3 regions of the Bacillus infantis NRRL B-14911 genome follow, and region 3 is predicted to be linked to each of the others. Evidence: riboswitches for the same ligand, from Rfam matches in the RefSeq annotation. Region 3 holds a riboswitch; each other region holds the start of a gene.
What was found. Region 3 has a riboswitch for thiamine pyrophosphate ahead of thiT (energy-coupled thiamine transporter ThiT). Riboswitches for the same ligand answer to the same signal wherever they lie in the genome.
Positions count from the first base shown of each region.

Region 1: another riboswitch for thiamine pyrophosphate. It lies ahead of thiW (energy coupling factor transporter S component ThiW); the one in region 3 lies ahead of thiT (energy-coupled thiamine transporter ThiT).
Region 2: another riboswitch for thiamine pyrophosphate. It lies ahead of thiC (phosphomethylpyrimidine synthase ThiC); the one in region 3 lies ahead of thiT (energy-coupled thiamine transporter ThiT).

Region 1 is NC_022524.1:2,706,597-2,711,311, forward strand. It holds gene N288_RS13715 (LuxE/PaaK family acyltransferase) at 1-541, opposite strand, end outside; gene N288_RS13720 (solute carrier family 23 protein) at 504-1,859, opposite strand; gene thiW (energy coupling factor transporter S component ThiW) at 1,825-2,376, opposite strand; TPP riboswitch at 2,455-2,565, opposite strand; TPP riboswitch at 2,802-2,912, opposite strand; gene N288_RS13730 (DedA family protein) at 2,969-3,574, opposite strand; gene N288_RS13735 (hypothetical protein) at 3,797-4,063, shown strand; gene N288_RS13740 (manganese catalase) at 4,138-4,715, opposite strand, start outside.
Region 2 is NC_022524.1:1,210,442-1,215,156, forward strand. It holds gene N288_RS06305 (ABC transporter ATP-binding protein) at 1-550, shown strand, start outside; gene N288_RS06310 (ABC transporter permease) at 543-1,796, shown strand; gene N288_RS06315 (LysE family transporter) at 2,069-2,701, opposite strand; TPP riboswitch at 2,881-2,996, shown strand; TPP riboswitch at 3,215-3,315, shown strand; gene thiC (phosphomethylpyrimidine synthase ThiC) at 3,368-4,715, shown strand, end outside.
Region 3 is NC_022524.1:2,377,206-2,381,920, forward strand. It holds gene N288_RS11850 (ABC transporter permease) at 1-690, opposite strand, end outside; gene N288_RS11855 (ABC transporter ATP-binding protein) at 680-1,786, opposite strand; gene thiT (energy-coupled thiamine transporter ThiT) at 2,004-2,606, opposite strand; TPP riboswitch at 2,678-2,776, opposite strand; gene N288_RS11865 (hypothetical protein) at 2,853-3,092, opposite strand; gene N288_RS11870 (hypothetical protein) at 3,312-3,557, shown strand; gene N288_RS11875 (helix-turn-helix transcriptional regulator) at 3,669-3,905, shown strand; gene dnaN (DNA polymerase III subunit beta) at 4,062-4,715, opposite strand, start outside.

The sequences.
Region 1 (4,715 bases), 330 kb from region 3:
GCGACTCTGCTGCTCTCTGAAAGTCAAGGCCTTCTCCATTGTGAAAGAAGCGGCTGTACTCATTGCCGTAATAAAAGACAGCATTGGTAAGGTAGCGGGAAAGGGAAGAGTTTTTGTTATACTCATCTGATGGTGACAGTACAAAAATGGCCATCTTTTCCCGGTCAGGCAGTACAAAGTTTTTGAAAGGGCCTTTCATGGAGAGATCCCACAAGGATAAATCCGGATGAAAGTTCTTACCCTTAGCATCAGGATTGGTCGTCCCACTGGTCATAAAGACTGCCTCCGCCTCTTCAGCCGGTTCGCAGGTTAGTGTCAGATCTTTAAAACCATGAACCGGCATAGGGGGAATTTCTTCCCATGTGTGCACTGTAAAGGGAGTCTTCCTTTTAGCCTGGCAAAAGTTTTTATAAAATAAGTTATTCTCATACTGATAGCTGAAAAGTTTAAGCGCCAGTCTGCCAAACCTCTCATCAGAATCTTTCCCTGCTTCGATAAAATCTTTAATTTCCGCTATCAAACTGATCGATTCTTTTTTCATCACTTGCCGCTCCTTTCTTAAACAGATTTGGGAGATTGACTAAAGACAGCTGAAGAAAGATGCTAGTGAATGCTCCGATTAAGATGCTGTTCGTCAGGAATGTCCCTGCTATTCCTGACGCATTCACAGCATATGAAGGCAGTGATATGGCCAGCAGCATGGAAAGCCCGACAATCATATAGTTGATTTGAGTAGCTTCCGCCTTTGCCAGAATCGAGATCCCTGTGAACACCAGCGTTGCGGCAGCCGGCAGGAAGATTCCGCCGACAACCGGGGCCGGCGTCAGAGCCAGGAGTGCGCCCGCTTTAGGCACAAGCCCGAGCACCAGGAAGATGACAGCAGCAGCCATGACCGGGTATCTTGAGCCAACCCCGGTCAAACGCAGCAGGCCGACATTCTGCGCATAAGCTGTCGTCGGAAATCCGCCGATCAACGCTGACACAAAAGAGCCCGCCGACTCTCCCGCAAAACCGCCGCGGATCCTTTTGGCTGTCAGCTCCGTTTTCAGCATCGCAGAGGACGCCTGATAAACGCCCATTGCCTCTATTACAGCCACAAGATACGCAATGAAAAAGGTCAGGAAGGCTGCCCATTCAAATGTAAGTCCATACGGAAGCAACTGTGGAAGGCCAAACCATGCACTTTCCTTGATCATGGCAAAATCAGCTTTTCCCAGCGAAAAAGCAAGTGCATCGCCTGCAATCAAAGCAATCAAAAACGAAAAAGACTTCCAAAGACCTTTTCCGAACAAAGAAAGGCCAAGGACAATCAAAGCTGTTGTTATCGACAGCAGCAGGGTTGATGGACTGGCAAACCCTTCATCACCCGGAGAGCCTCCCAGAAATTCATGCAAAGTGAACCCGGCAAGCGAGATCCCGACTAAGAAAATGACGGTCCCGGAGATGACTGGTGTGAACAGGGCCCTCAAGCGCCCAAGCACCCCGGTTATTGATAAAAGGAACACAATGGCGGCACTCACCAGGATGCCCCCGGTTGCTGCAGCAAGCCCATTCGCCTTGCCGGCTGAAATCATAATTGCATCAAATGCAGCTGACGGTCCCTGAATGATCGGCAGGCGGACCAGCTTTGTCGCCTGTATAAAGGTGACAATACCGGCTGCAATGAAGATGCTGTTCACCATATTAGCCGATAATGCAAATGGCAGTCCGATCATAGCTGCCACAAAGATGGGATCCAGCCAGACATTCGAGACAAAAACGTGCTGGAGCCCATATAAAACGGTTTTTCCCGGCGGAAGCTTTTCTTCCAATCCTATTAATATCTCATCCGTGCTGGATTCTGTTCTTCTTTCGTCCATCTTCATTCTCCTCATCCTTTAAATTGACCTGTTCGAAAATCGGTGTCCGTTTTTTCTTCAGAATGGCCAAAATAATGATTCCCAGTAGGGCTCCGGCAGTCGAACTGAAGATAAAGAGCGGAATAAAGCCGAATAGTGCGGCCTTCTGCCCCATGATCATGGTGGCAAGCGGATATGAAAGGAGCGCACCGATGATGCCGGTGCCAATCACTTCCCCAGTAAAGGCCATCGACAGCTTTTTTGTCCTGCTGTAGAGAAGCGCTGCAAGCAGCGCACCTGCCATGCTCCCTGGAAAAGCAAATACTGAGCCGGTTCCCATTAGATTCCTGAGCAGCGATATACATAACGCCTGTGCCACGGTGTAATAAGGGCCAAGCAATACGGCTGACAGCACATTCAGCAGATGTTGGACCGGGAATACTTTTGTAAAGCCAAGCGGAATATACAGCATGCTGCCTGACAGCGTTCCCACTGCAGCCATCATTGCAGCAGCAGTTAATCTTTGTGTTTTACCCATACAAAAATCCCTCCATGCTAATTTGCACTGAGGGAATGGAGGCGGAGGGGTTAACATGCCGGCTCTTTGCCAGCCGCAGCATAAAATCCCGCACTTCCCTCCGCCGGCATAACCCGGATCAGGTATAAGGGTCAGGGCCGAAAAAGGCCCACTCTCAGCCGGACTCCTCCGGCTCCCCCAGTGCTTTTATGTATTAACTTATCTTGGATATAAGGCTGTTTAGACCTTTAACGGCCTGGCTTAGAGTTTTTAAAATGAAGTGCCGGCCATTTTACCGTTAATTCCTGCTGGTATAGGAATCTATCAAGAAGGAACTGATATAGGCTTCCAATCAATTTTAAGATTACTGCTCTTTTGATCCCCACTAAAAAAGCCCGGTCCCCATATGAAAGAAGGACCAGGCTTTTGCACACATAAAAAAAGTACTGTTGCTCATTCTACTTTCCTACGCTGGCATGATCCAGTTCAGGTCCAAAGGGTTAAAAAACATCGGTTTTCCTCTCAGCCCGCCTGTGCGGACACCCCTAGCAGTCACACAATATCCAATTAAGAATCATCATAACTTTGTTACTGTCAAAAGTAAAGACAATGTTTATTTCTTCCTGCGCCTGATCAAAAAGAAAGCTGCGCCAATAACAGCCGCCGCAATCAGCATATACACCACATTAGAATACATATCCAGATACCCCACTGCCGTTTCCCATGAATCACCAAAGGCCGCTCCAATATTTACAAGGATTGTATTCCAGATCAATGTGCCGATGACTGTAAATAGCAGAAACAGCGGAAAGTTCATTTTTGCCATCCCGGCAGGAATGGAAATCAGGCTTCTTACCAGCGGGATCATCCGGCATATCAGAATTGTCCAATAACCGTAGCGGTCAAACCATCCAAAAGCTTTATCTAAATCAGCCTTTTTCAGGCGGAGTATGCCTCCCCACCTGTCTATCATTCTCTCAAACCTGTTTCGGCTCAGTAAAAGGCCCGCCCCGTATAGCAAAGCAGCGCCCACTGTCGAGCCAAGGGTAGCCGCTGCAATCGTTCCAATAACAGTAATATTTGTTTGTGCCGTCATGAAGCCGCCAAATGTCAATATAATTTCAGACGGGATAGGGGGAAAAATGTTCTCAAGCGCAATCAGCAGGAAAATTCCTGCATATCCGAATTGTTCAATCACATCTTTAATCCAGTTCTCCATAATACCTCCCAAGACGAAAAAGCATATCAGTTAATTAACGTTAAATTCTGTTTCCTCCCCTTCAGGAAAAGGAAATTCCCTATAAGTTCAGGCCATTCAGATGAAATTAGAATAACTCATCCTGAAAAATAATCAAACAATAACTTGCACAAGACCAAAAACAAGAACATTTGTTCTTGAAGTGCATATGTTTTATGGAGACTCTTAATGAGGAGGATGTCCATGAAAGCTATCCCTGATGCTTTTGCCTGCATGGCACGTTATCTTATGGAGGATGATGAAGCATCTGCAGAATTGTGGAATAAAGTACTCCTTGCTGCTAAAAAAAACGGGTTGGGAAATGACGAGGAAGCTATATTGCCTGCTGCTGTAGAATCATTAAGGGTACTGATGAGGAAAATGAAATCATCCCAGCCTGCAAAAAGTCCTGCCGCTTATTTTTACGTTGTCATAGATCGCAAGCTAAAGCTGCTGAAGGTACATTTTTAATTTTGTTAAGAACTTACCTGAGCCGAAAAAAGATCCGCCAGTGATTAGGGGCGGATCTTCTCTTTTATGCGTAATTAAAATTGGGATGGAGGCGGTGTCTGTCCAGACGGCATTGTTCCATGAATATAAATCGGGCCTGGCGCCAAAATTGGTATCTGCCCCATCGGCTCCGGGTTTTCAATATATTCGAACTGCCCCTGTCCATCCATGCTCGGCCCTTTTGCCCATCGGCCTTCTGCACTGTCTGTCCCTTTTGAGCAGTTCATGAACGAATAAGATACTTCCTGCTTTTCCTGCTGGCGGTTGAATGTGCCAGGCACAACCTTGCCGTCCCGTGCTTCAAGCTCTGAGATTGCTGCGAGCCATTGGTTTTGGTGCATAGTGTCACGGGCAATCAGGAAAGACAGCATGTCCCTGACCCCGCGGTCTTCTGTCATTTCATAAAGACGGACCGCCTGAAGGCGTCCTTGTGATTCGGCATTAAGGTTCGCGCGGAAGTCAGCCAGCAGATTCCCGCTTGCCACTGTATAGCGGGCTGTCCAAGGATAGCCCATGCTGTCGTCCGGCTTCGCACCAAGACCGGAAACAATCGCGTGCTGCACGTTCATTCCGCCCATTGCAGCCCTGATGATTGGATCCTGTGCGGCTTCTT
Region 2 (4,715 bases), 1.2 Mb from region 3:
GTTCAAGGTGCCGGAATACGCAAACAAAAAGGTGGAGGAACTTTCCAAGGGGAATCAGCAGAAGATCCAGTTTATTGCCAGCGTTATACATAAACCCAAGCTATTAATCCTTGATGAGCCTTTCAGCGGATTGGATCCGGTAAATGTCGAGCTATTGAAAAGCGCTGTGCTTGAACTAAAGGAGAAAGGCACGACCATTGTGTTTTCCAGCCACCGGATGGAGCATGTGGAGGAAATGTGCGAGCATTTATGCATCATGCATAAGGGACGCCCTGTTGTCCACGGAGCACTTAAGGAAATTAAAAGGGCGTTCGGGCGGAAGAACCTTGTGATCCATGCGGACTTCAAACTGGATTTCTTAAGCGGATTCCCTGGAGTGGAAAAGGTAAAGCAGACTGCGGAGGGCGTGCATCTGCAGATTGAAGGGGAAAAGGCTGCGGAGGCAATTTTAAAAGAAATTGCCGGCAGGGGATTTGTCAGGAAGTTTGTTCTTGAGGAGCCTTCGCTGAACGATATTTTCATAGAAAAGGTGGGTGCTTCTTATGAATAATTTCTGGATTATCCTATTCCACACATACTGGAGCAAACTGAAGACGAAATCATTCATTATTACAACGATTGTCACGCTGCTGCTGATCATCGGCCTTACAAATATGCAGCAGATCATTGAAACGTTCGACAGTGGAGATGATGAGGTAAAGGTGGCTGTAATCGATGAAACAGGCAATCTCCTGAATCCTCTCCAGCAGCAGCTGAATACAGCAGGCAGCACCCTGAAGCTTGAAGAGTTCAGCGGTTCGGCAGACGATGGCGAGGCAAAAGTGAAGGATGGCGATTATGCAGGGCTGCTTACTCTCTCAGCCGATTCCGAAGAGCTTCCTGCTGCCGAATACAAATCCCTCAGCCTGGCGGATACATCGGTATCAGGTGAGTTGGAGGGAGCCCTTCAGCAGGTAAAGACCGGGATCGCAGCCTCAAAAATCAATCTTTCTGATGCTGAGCTTGCCAGTCTCTATGAGCCTGTCCAGTTCCAAAGGGATGCGCTGGAGGAGAATGCCAAAACAGAAGAAGAGCTGACACAGGCAAGGGGCCTTGTTTATGTGCTGCTGTTCATCATCTATTTTGCTGTCATCATGTATTCAAGCATGATTGCGATGGAAGTAGCTACGGAAAAATCTTCGCGTGTGATGGAAATCCTGATTTCAAGCGTTTCACCCATCAAGCAGATGTTCGCCAAAATTCTCGGGATCGCCTTGCTTAGCCTGACGCAGCTGTCGGTGCTGCTGCTGGTAGGCTACTTTTTCGTCAAGCGGAATCTTGAGTCGATGCAGGGAGGCTTCTTTGAATTCTTCGGATTCGGCGATATTCCGGCAGCCACTATCATGTATGCTGTAGTGTTCTTTATTCTCGGCTATCTCCTGTATGCCACACTTGCAGCTTTCCTGGGCTCGCTTGTCAGCAGGATCGAGGATGTCCAGCAGATGATCATGCCGATGACCATGCTCGTTGTAGCCGGCTTTATGATCGCGATCATCGGGCTGTCACAGCCGGAAAAAGCATTTGTGACCATCAGCTCCTATATCCCGTTCTTTACCCCGATGCTGATGTTCATGAGAGTAGGAATGCTCACCCTGCCGGTCTGGGAGCCGATAGCGGGGATTGGGATCCTGGTTGTGTCCATCCTGCTGCTCTCAATATTTGGAGCAAGGGTATACAAGGGCGGAGTGCTCATGTACGGAAAATCCAATTCCTTCAAGGATATAAAAAAAGCTTTGCAGCTGTCTAAAAATAAATAGGCGGTCAATCAGCCCTGGCAAGCTTAATGAATAATTTCCGCCTATAAATGGGGCTGTTGATTTGCGTTCCAGGCACTCCGCTTTCCGCGGGGCGACGCTGAGCCTCCTCAGAGCAAGCTCTTGCGGGGTCTCAGCCTTGCCGCTATCTCCCGCAGGAGTCTGCGTGCCTTGCACTCCAATCAACAGGCTTAAATACTTAATGCCGCTGTTCCAATGTTCTAAAAAATAATGACTGCAGACAAACCCGATTTATATCAGGTTTGTCTGTTTTTTTATCCAAACAAAGAAGCAATCCCCTGATATCCAAAATAGATTCCGAAAAGAATAAGCGACAGTCCGGAAAGCATGCTGATGATGATGATCGCTTTTGAGGTCAGGAACCGCCTGAATCCGCTCGTCAGGCCTGCCACAAAAATGTCCCAAAGGCCCAGTCCGATAAAAATCATGAGGCTGTAGACAAGAAGCTGGCCTGTCCCAAAGGAGGACGCAGTTTTGGCCAAAACCGATCCGTAAATCCCCAGCCAAAACAAAATCGACAGCGGGCTTGAAACCGACATGATGAATCCGGTGAAAAAGCATTTGAACAGCGATTCTTTGCTCCGTATGTAAGTGACAGATATTTTATTGGCATTCATCATGCCTTCGATTCCGGAATAAAGAAGAATAAAACCGCCGAACAGCCACAGGAAGGTTTGAATCATAGGGGAGTCAAGGAATTGCACGAGTCCGAGATAGACGATCAGCATATAAACCCCGTCAGCGATCATCGATCCCGCGCCGACAATCCATGCGTGCCAAAATCCGTTTTTCAGCCCCTTTTCCAGCCTGACAGCATTGACAGGGCCGATCGGCGCCGCCAGTGAAAGTCCTAAAACGATATAGCTGATGTATATTCCAATGCTCAATGATATCACTCGCCTATTCAAGGATTAGCCCGGAAGGACTAGTACAATTTTATGCAGCAAACACAGAGGGTAGGACCGCAAATCTTAAAATCTCCAGCTTTGTGTTTTTGGAATAATATGAAATTAGTCTGTTCTCTTCCTGGTCGGCATATGGTATAGTAGCTTATGAAAATAGCATATTTTGGCACTGGGGGTGCCGGTAGAGGCCGGCTGAGAGTAAGACCCGTTTTTAGTCTTTGACCCTTTTATACCTGATCTGGTTCGTACCAGCGGAGGGAAGTGTAGATGGCTTTTATTTGTCATACATACGCGGACTCCTTTTGCAGGAGTCCGCTTTTTAGCTTCTGCAGAAGAAAGATGCGGCAGCTGTATGCCATTTTTTGGCCTGGCATGCCCCCGGTGCAATATGCAAGGGGGGTTTTTGCTGTGAAAAAATAAACGCATGAAAAAATAGTGTGCAGATAACTTGATGTTTTTATTTTGAAAAATGCAAGAAAGTTTCTATTAGATTTTATTCACTGCTGGGGGAGCTTTACAGGCTGAGAAAGGAAAATCCTAAACCCTTGGAACCTGATCTGATTAATGTCAGCGTAGGGAAGCAGCCGGCATGGCCTGCTTCCTCCGTAAAAAACTGCCCTGAGGCACAAAGATGGAGGAGGAAGAAGTATGAAAGATTTATATCAAATGAATAGACTGTTTTTTTCAGGAAGCCGGAAAGTATATGTAAACGGCATCAGGGACGATATAAAGGTCCCGGTCAGGGAAATAATCCAGGAAAGCTCGAGGACTGCTATTGGAACAGAGGACAATCCGCCTGTTTGTGTATATGACACGAGCGGCCCTTATTCTGATCCTGATTTTGAGATAGATATAACGAAAGGTTTGCCCCGGGTAAGGGAAGGCTGGATTGAGGAGCGGAAGGATGCGGAAGCTTATCAAGGCAGAGTGCAGAAGCCGGAGGATAACGGGCTTCGGGCCGGGACCGAAGTTTCTTATGCAGACATTTTCCCGAATAAAGCCCCCTTCCCTCTCAAGGCAAAAGAGGGCAGGAATGTGACTCAGCTGCATTATGCCCGGAAAGGGATCATTACACCTGAAATGGAGTTCATCGCCATCAGGGAAAATCTGGATCCTGAATTCGTCAGGAGCGAGGTGGCAAGCGGAAGGGCGATCATTCCTGCCAATATCAATCACCCGGAGGCGGAACCGATGATCATCGGCCGCCATTTTCATGTGAAGGTCAATGCGAATATCGGCAATTCGGCTGTTTCTTCCTCCATCGCGGAAGAAGTGGAAAAAATGACCTGGGCAGTGCACTGGGGGGCAGATACGATTATGGATCTTTCGACCGGGAAGAACATCCATGAAACCCGTGAATGGGTCATCCGCAATTCTCCAGTTCCTGTTGGGACTGTACCGATTTATCAGGCACTTGAAAAGGTGAAGGGGATTGCCGGGGATCTGACCTGGGACATATACAGGGATACCTTGATAGAGCAGGCTGAACAGGGAGTGGATTATTTTACAATCCATGCAGGGGTGCTGCTCCGCTATATTCAGCTGACTGCCGAAAGGACGACAGGTATTGTATCCAGGGGAGGGTCGATCATGGCCCAATGGTGCCTCCAGCATCATAAAGAGAATTTCCTGTATACGCATTTTGAGGAAATCTGTGAAATTTTAAAAGCTTACGATATTTCCATCTCTCTCGGAGATGGGCTGCGTCCGGGTTCTATAGCAGATGCGAATGATGAGGCTCAATTTGCGGAGCTAGAAACGCTCGGAGAGTTAACTGAAATAGCCTGGAAGCATGATGTCCAGGTGATGATCGAGGGGCCGGGGCATGTTCCGATGCATAAGATCAAAGAAAATGTAGATAAGCAGATGGAAATTTGCAAGGAGGCGCCATTTTATACGCTTGGCCCACTGACGACAGATATAGCCCCGGGATATGATCATATTACATCCGCAATAGGAGCAGCGATGATCGGATGGTTTGGCACTAGTATGCTTT
Region 3 (4,715 bases):
TTCTATGGCCGTGCCCAGGGTGATGACCCTGTTCCCTGCAATCAGGCGGGTAAGCATGAAGAGGGAAAGTGCAGGGATGAATACAACCTGGCAGCCGGATTTGACGCCATCCAGCGTCAGCGGGAAAATAACCCGTGTAAAAGTAGTCCAGGGTGATGCCCCCAAATCATTGGATGCATCGATGAGCGATGAATTCAATTCGTTAAGCGAATTGAAAATCGGCAAAATCATAAAAGGCAGGAAGATGTATACCGATACAAAAACAAAACTGAAATCGGTAAACAGAATCTGCCTTGAACCTATTCCGATCACCTCAAGGAAGCTGTTGGCTGCCCCGTAAGTTCCAAAAATGCCGAGAAAAGCATAAGCCTTGAGCAGCAGATTGATCCAGGAAGGAATGATGATCATCAGAAGCCAGAGCTGCTTATGCCTGGTCTTCGTAAGCAGGTAGGCAGTCGGATAGGCAATCAGTAAAGAAAAGGCAGTGATCAGGAACGCATACCAGAAAGAGCTCAAAGTCATTTTCAGGTAAACGGGCGTGAAAAATTTCTGGTAGTTCCCGAATGTGAACTGCCCTTCTATATCAAAAAATGAATAATACAGCACCAAAAACAAAGGGGTCACGACAAATAAAACGATCCACAGCAAATATGGGATCAGATACAGGTTGCGTGTCTGATTAGTTCTCATGGCTTTCCTCTTGATAAGCCTCCAGCCTGCGGTCAAATTCTTCCTCAGATTCTCCCGGCCTCATGACATGGATGGCTTCCGGATCAAAATGAAGGCCTATTTCATCCCCTACTTTTGCCTTTCGTGTAGAATGGACAAGCCATTCATTCCCATCTTTATCAAAGCAGGAAATTTCATAATGAACTCCCCTGAATAGCTGTGAATCTACACGTACCTGAAGTTTGCCCTGCTCGCTCGGAGTAATTTCCATATCCTCCGGCCTGATGACCACTTCAACCCTTTCATTCAAATCGAAGCCGGCGTCTACACATTCAAATTTCCTGCCTGCAAATTCAACCTGATAATCGGTTAGCATGGTCCCTTCGACGATGTTGGACTCACCGATGAAGTCGGCCACAAACCGGTTGACAGGCTCATCATAAATATCAGTTGGCGTTCCGCTCTGCTCAATCCGGCCTTTGTTCAGCACAAAGATTTCATCAGAAAGAGCAAGCGCCTCTTCCTGGTCATGGGTGACAAATATAAACGTAATGCCAAGCCTTCTCTGAAGCTCCCGCAGCTCGTACTGCATTTCTGTACGCAGCTTCAGGTCCAGTGCAGAAAGGGGCTCATCCAGCAGGATGACTTCCGGTTTATTGACAATTGCCCTCGCAATCGCGACACGCTGCCTCTGCCCTCCTGACATCTCTTTGATTTCCCTCTGTTCATATCCTTCCAGGTTGACAAACTTGAGCGCCTCTTTCACCTGCTCATTGATTTCCTGGTTTTTCATTTTTTTGATGCGCAATCCGAATGCCACGTTTTCAAATACATTCAAATGCGGGAAAAGTGCATAGTCCTGGAACACGGTATTGACCTGCCTCCTGTTGGCAGGCACTTTATTGATTTTTTGTCCATTGAAGAAAATGGATCCTTCTGTCGGTTCGATGAAACCCGCAATCAGGCGCAGGATCGTCGTTTTTCCGCAGCCTGAAGGACCAAGGAGCGTGTAGAACTTTCCCCTTTCTATATCAAAGCTGACGGCGTCCAGAACCGGACTGTCATTGTCATATTGTTTTGTAACATCTTCAAAGCGGATAATAAACTTATCTGTCATTTCAATCTCCTTTACTATATTAATAGTCGATGTACCTCTAGAAGTTAAGCCTTGTAGGCCAGTTTATCACTTTAGTATAATAGCGTAACTTATTATATACCAAAATTTGTCGAATGAAAGCATTTTTCAGCAATTCTCTTCAATTTCCCTTTTTTAAAAACAAAAGCAGTCGCTTCTGGCCGATTCGCCAGAAGGGACTGCTTTGTGCACATGGTTATCAGTTCGCCAATTTATGCTCTTCCGCAGCGGAATATACCTGTTTCCTCTGTACCAGGCGCGGCGCTGCAGAAAGGAGGAGCCACAATACGGCTGTACATAAGACAGCTGACCCGAGCATCGTTATCCCATTAATCATGAGAGAATATACAAAAGGAGACATCCCTTCAGGTGCATAGCTTCCAAAGAAAATCATACCTGCAAGAAAGTGCCAGAAATATCTGCCCGCACTGCCAAGGAAAATGGCTGCAGCTGTCCATCCCAGAGCCTTACCCTTCTTGCCTTCAGCAAGGCTTTTTTGGAGGGCAAGAGCTAAGAAGCCGGCACAGCCAATAAAGGCGAAAGCAACGAAGTATTCAATGAAAGTCTGCAGGGGCGTCACTATCCAGGCGTCGCCCATGACAATCTGGAGAATCCCCCATAAGAATCCGGAAATGAAGCCCGCTTTCCAGCCCCATCGCAATGAAAGTATGAAGATGGGCACCATTGCAATGGAAATGGATATTGCAGGCGTTAGTTTAATAGAAGGAAGCAGATCAAGAATAACAGCGAATGCTGCAAAAAAAGATGCTTCAATCAAGGCAACCAGCCCTAATTTTTTCATAAAAAATTCTCCCCTTTTGTCCGAATTAACGCAAACCTCAAGGGAGAACTGATCAGGAAGCGGGCATACCTTCACCCATCCATCCACATCCCTGCGCTAGAATTATCTAACAGGTTCAAAGGGTCAGAACAAAAGTTCACTCTCAGCATTAAGCTCCCCTTGTGGTTACGTTATGTAATTAATACTATAATGCATTATATCTCATTCCATCAGGCAGGAAAAGAGCATATTCTGAAAATCGTTTTGTCATGCCGGTCCTCCTTTCTCTTTTTCGAGCTTTTCATAAAGTTCAAGACTTTTGCTGCTGAGATACTCCAGCAGCTTAGGGTGCTGTCTGAAATAGTCGACAAATTCCCTTTGTTCTCTCTCCTGGAACTTAAGCACCTGTTCATAATGCTTGCTGCAATAATAAATCGTACGGTCCCTGTTCCACTCCTTGAGGGGGATCAGGTCCCCCGCTGCCTGGCAATAAAGGCATTTTTTCATATGATCCTTCCTCTAAGTACAGATTAAGCTCCAGGCAGGAAAAGTTGTTTCCCGTCCATACTTTAGTATATTACAGAACGTATGTTCTATTCAATTCATCAGTTTTACTGGTTTTTATATGATCTAATCGGGTATTCAATTAATATATGAAGTATTCTTGTAATTGTTTAAATTTTCAAATAATAAGAATTTACATGCATACAGGAAGGAGGCTTTAAGATGAAGAATATCCTTGATATTAAAGGCAGGCTGAATCCATATTGGTTCAATAAAGTTATTTTCAAGGTTTATATCGCTGACGCAGTGGATGAGAAAACAGTGGAATTGGAAGGTCAGAAGCTTGTTGTGGTCAATGAAACTGAAAAATTGAAGCCCGGCGAGAAGCTCAAAGTCGAGTTTCTGAACATGTGGTTTGTCTATAGCCGGATACCACGCGCAGATCAGCCAGCCAAGCAGCCGCTTTAACTCAAAAGCCGCTTTTTTCTTCTCCTTCCTTCTTTTATTTTTATATTTCACTAGTGATGTTCTTCACTTTCTTTTATAATATGAAAATAAAAGAAAAAAGGAGATTTAACCTTGGATAAAGAAATCATTAAGTTTATCAGAAAGAATTATAATCTTTCACAGCGTGAATTCGCCAAAATGATTAATTGCAGCTTTTCACTGGTTGCTTTGATTGAAATCGGGAAACGCAATGTTTCAGACAATATAGAAAAAAAGATTAAAAATGCGTTCGGACTTGAAGCGCAGGATATTGAATCCATTACCAGCATCATTAAGGAAATCGGCCGCGGTATGCCTCCTTTCAGCTAAAAAGCCTGGATGGGAGGAAATACCTCTGCTTAGCCCTCCCCGCTTTGGCCGTTTTCCAGCTGGATTACTTGATACAGCGCAACAGATTTCCCTCTGTTAATAATATTCTACTAGTATTCAGATCCCCTTCAGATTTGATTTTCTCACCTTTCAGTTTTAATCTTGATTCTGAACCTGTCCCTTGCCAAGGAACATCCCTGATGCAGTCCTGACAGGAGAAATAAGGTGAAAATAGTTTGCCTCCCCAGGGGAAGAGATCAGGATTGGCTTCATTGTCCCATAAAGCCTTATTTTAATATATTCTGACTCTGTTCCTATCAGCGCATCCGCCAGATAACTCCCATTTATTACTGCTGAAGCTTCTGTTTCTCCTCTGATGCTCTGCAATTCCTGCACCTCCTCGATCATGCCCATTTCAGACATTGGGGAAGATATAGTGATGGAGTTTTCATCCTTGGCTTGGATGGAAACAAGAGAGCTTCTTTTTTCTCCAGCAAATATCATTGTCCGCTTGACACCTTGAAGAAGGTGCTTCCTATTGATGACTAACTCTGTTTTGCACCCTTCCGGCTTCAGTTTCTCAGAAGAGGGAAATCTGCCGGTCAAAAGCGAAGAGCAGAAACGGAATGTTGATGTGGCGAATACGGCCTGTGAATCAGATATATAAATGGCTGCTTCTCCGCTTGGTGACTTGCCTATCAATTTGAGCAATTCTGCTGCATTTCTTGCCGGGAGAGTAAATGACTGGCTGAACCCAGCAGAGCCGTCAGCTTTCCACATGGCAAGCCGGCTTGAATCTGTCGCCGTGAA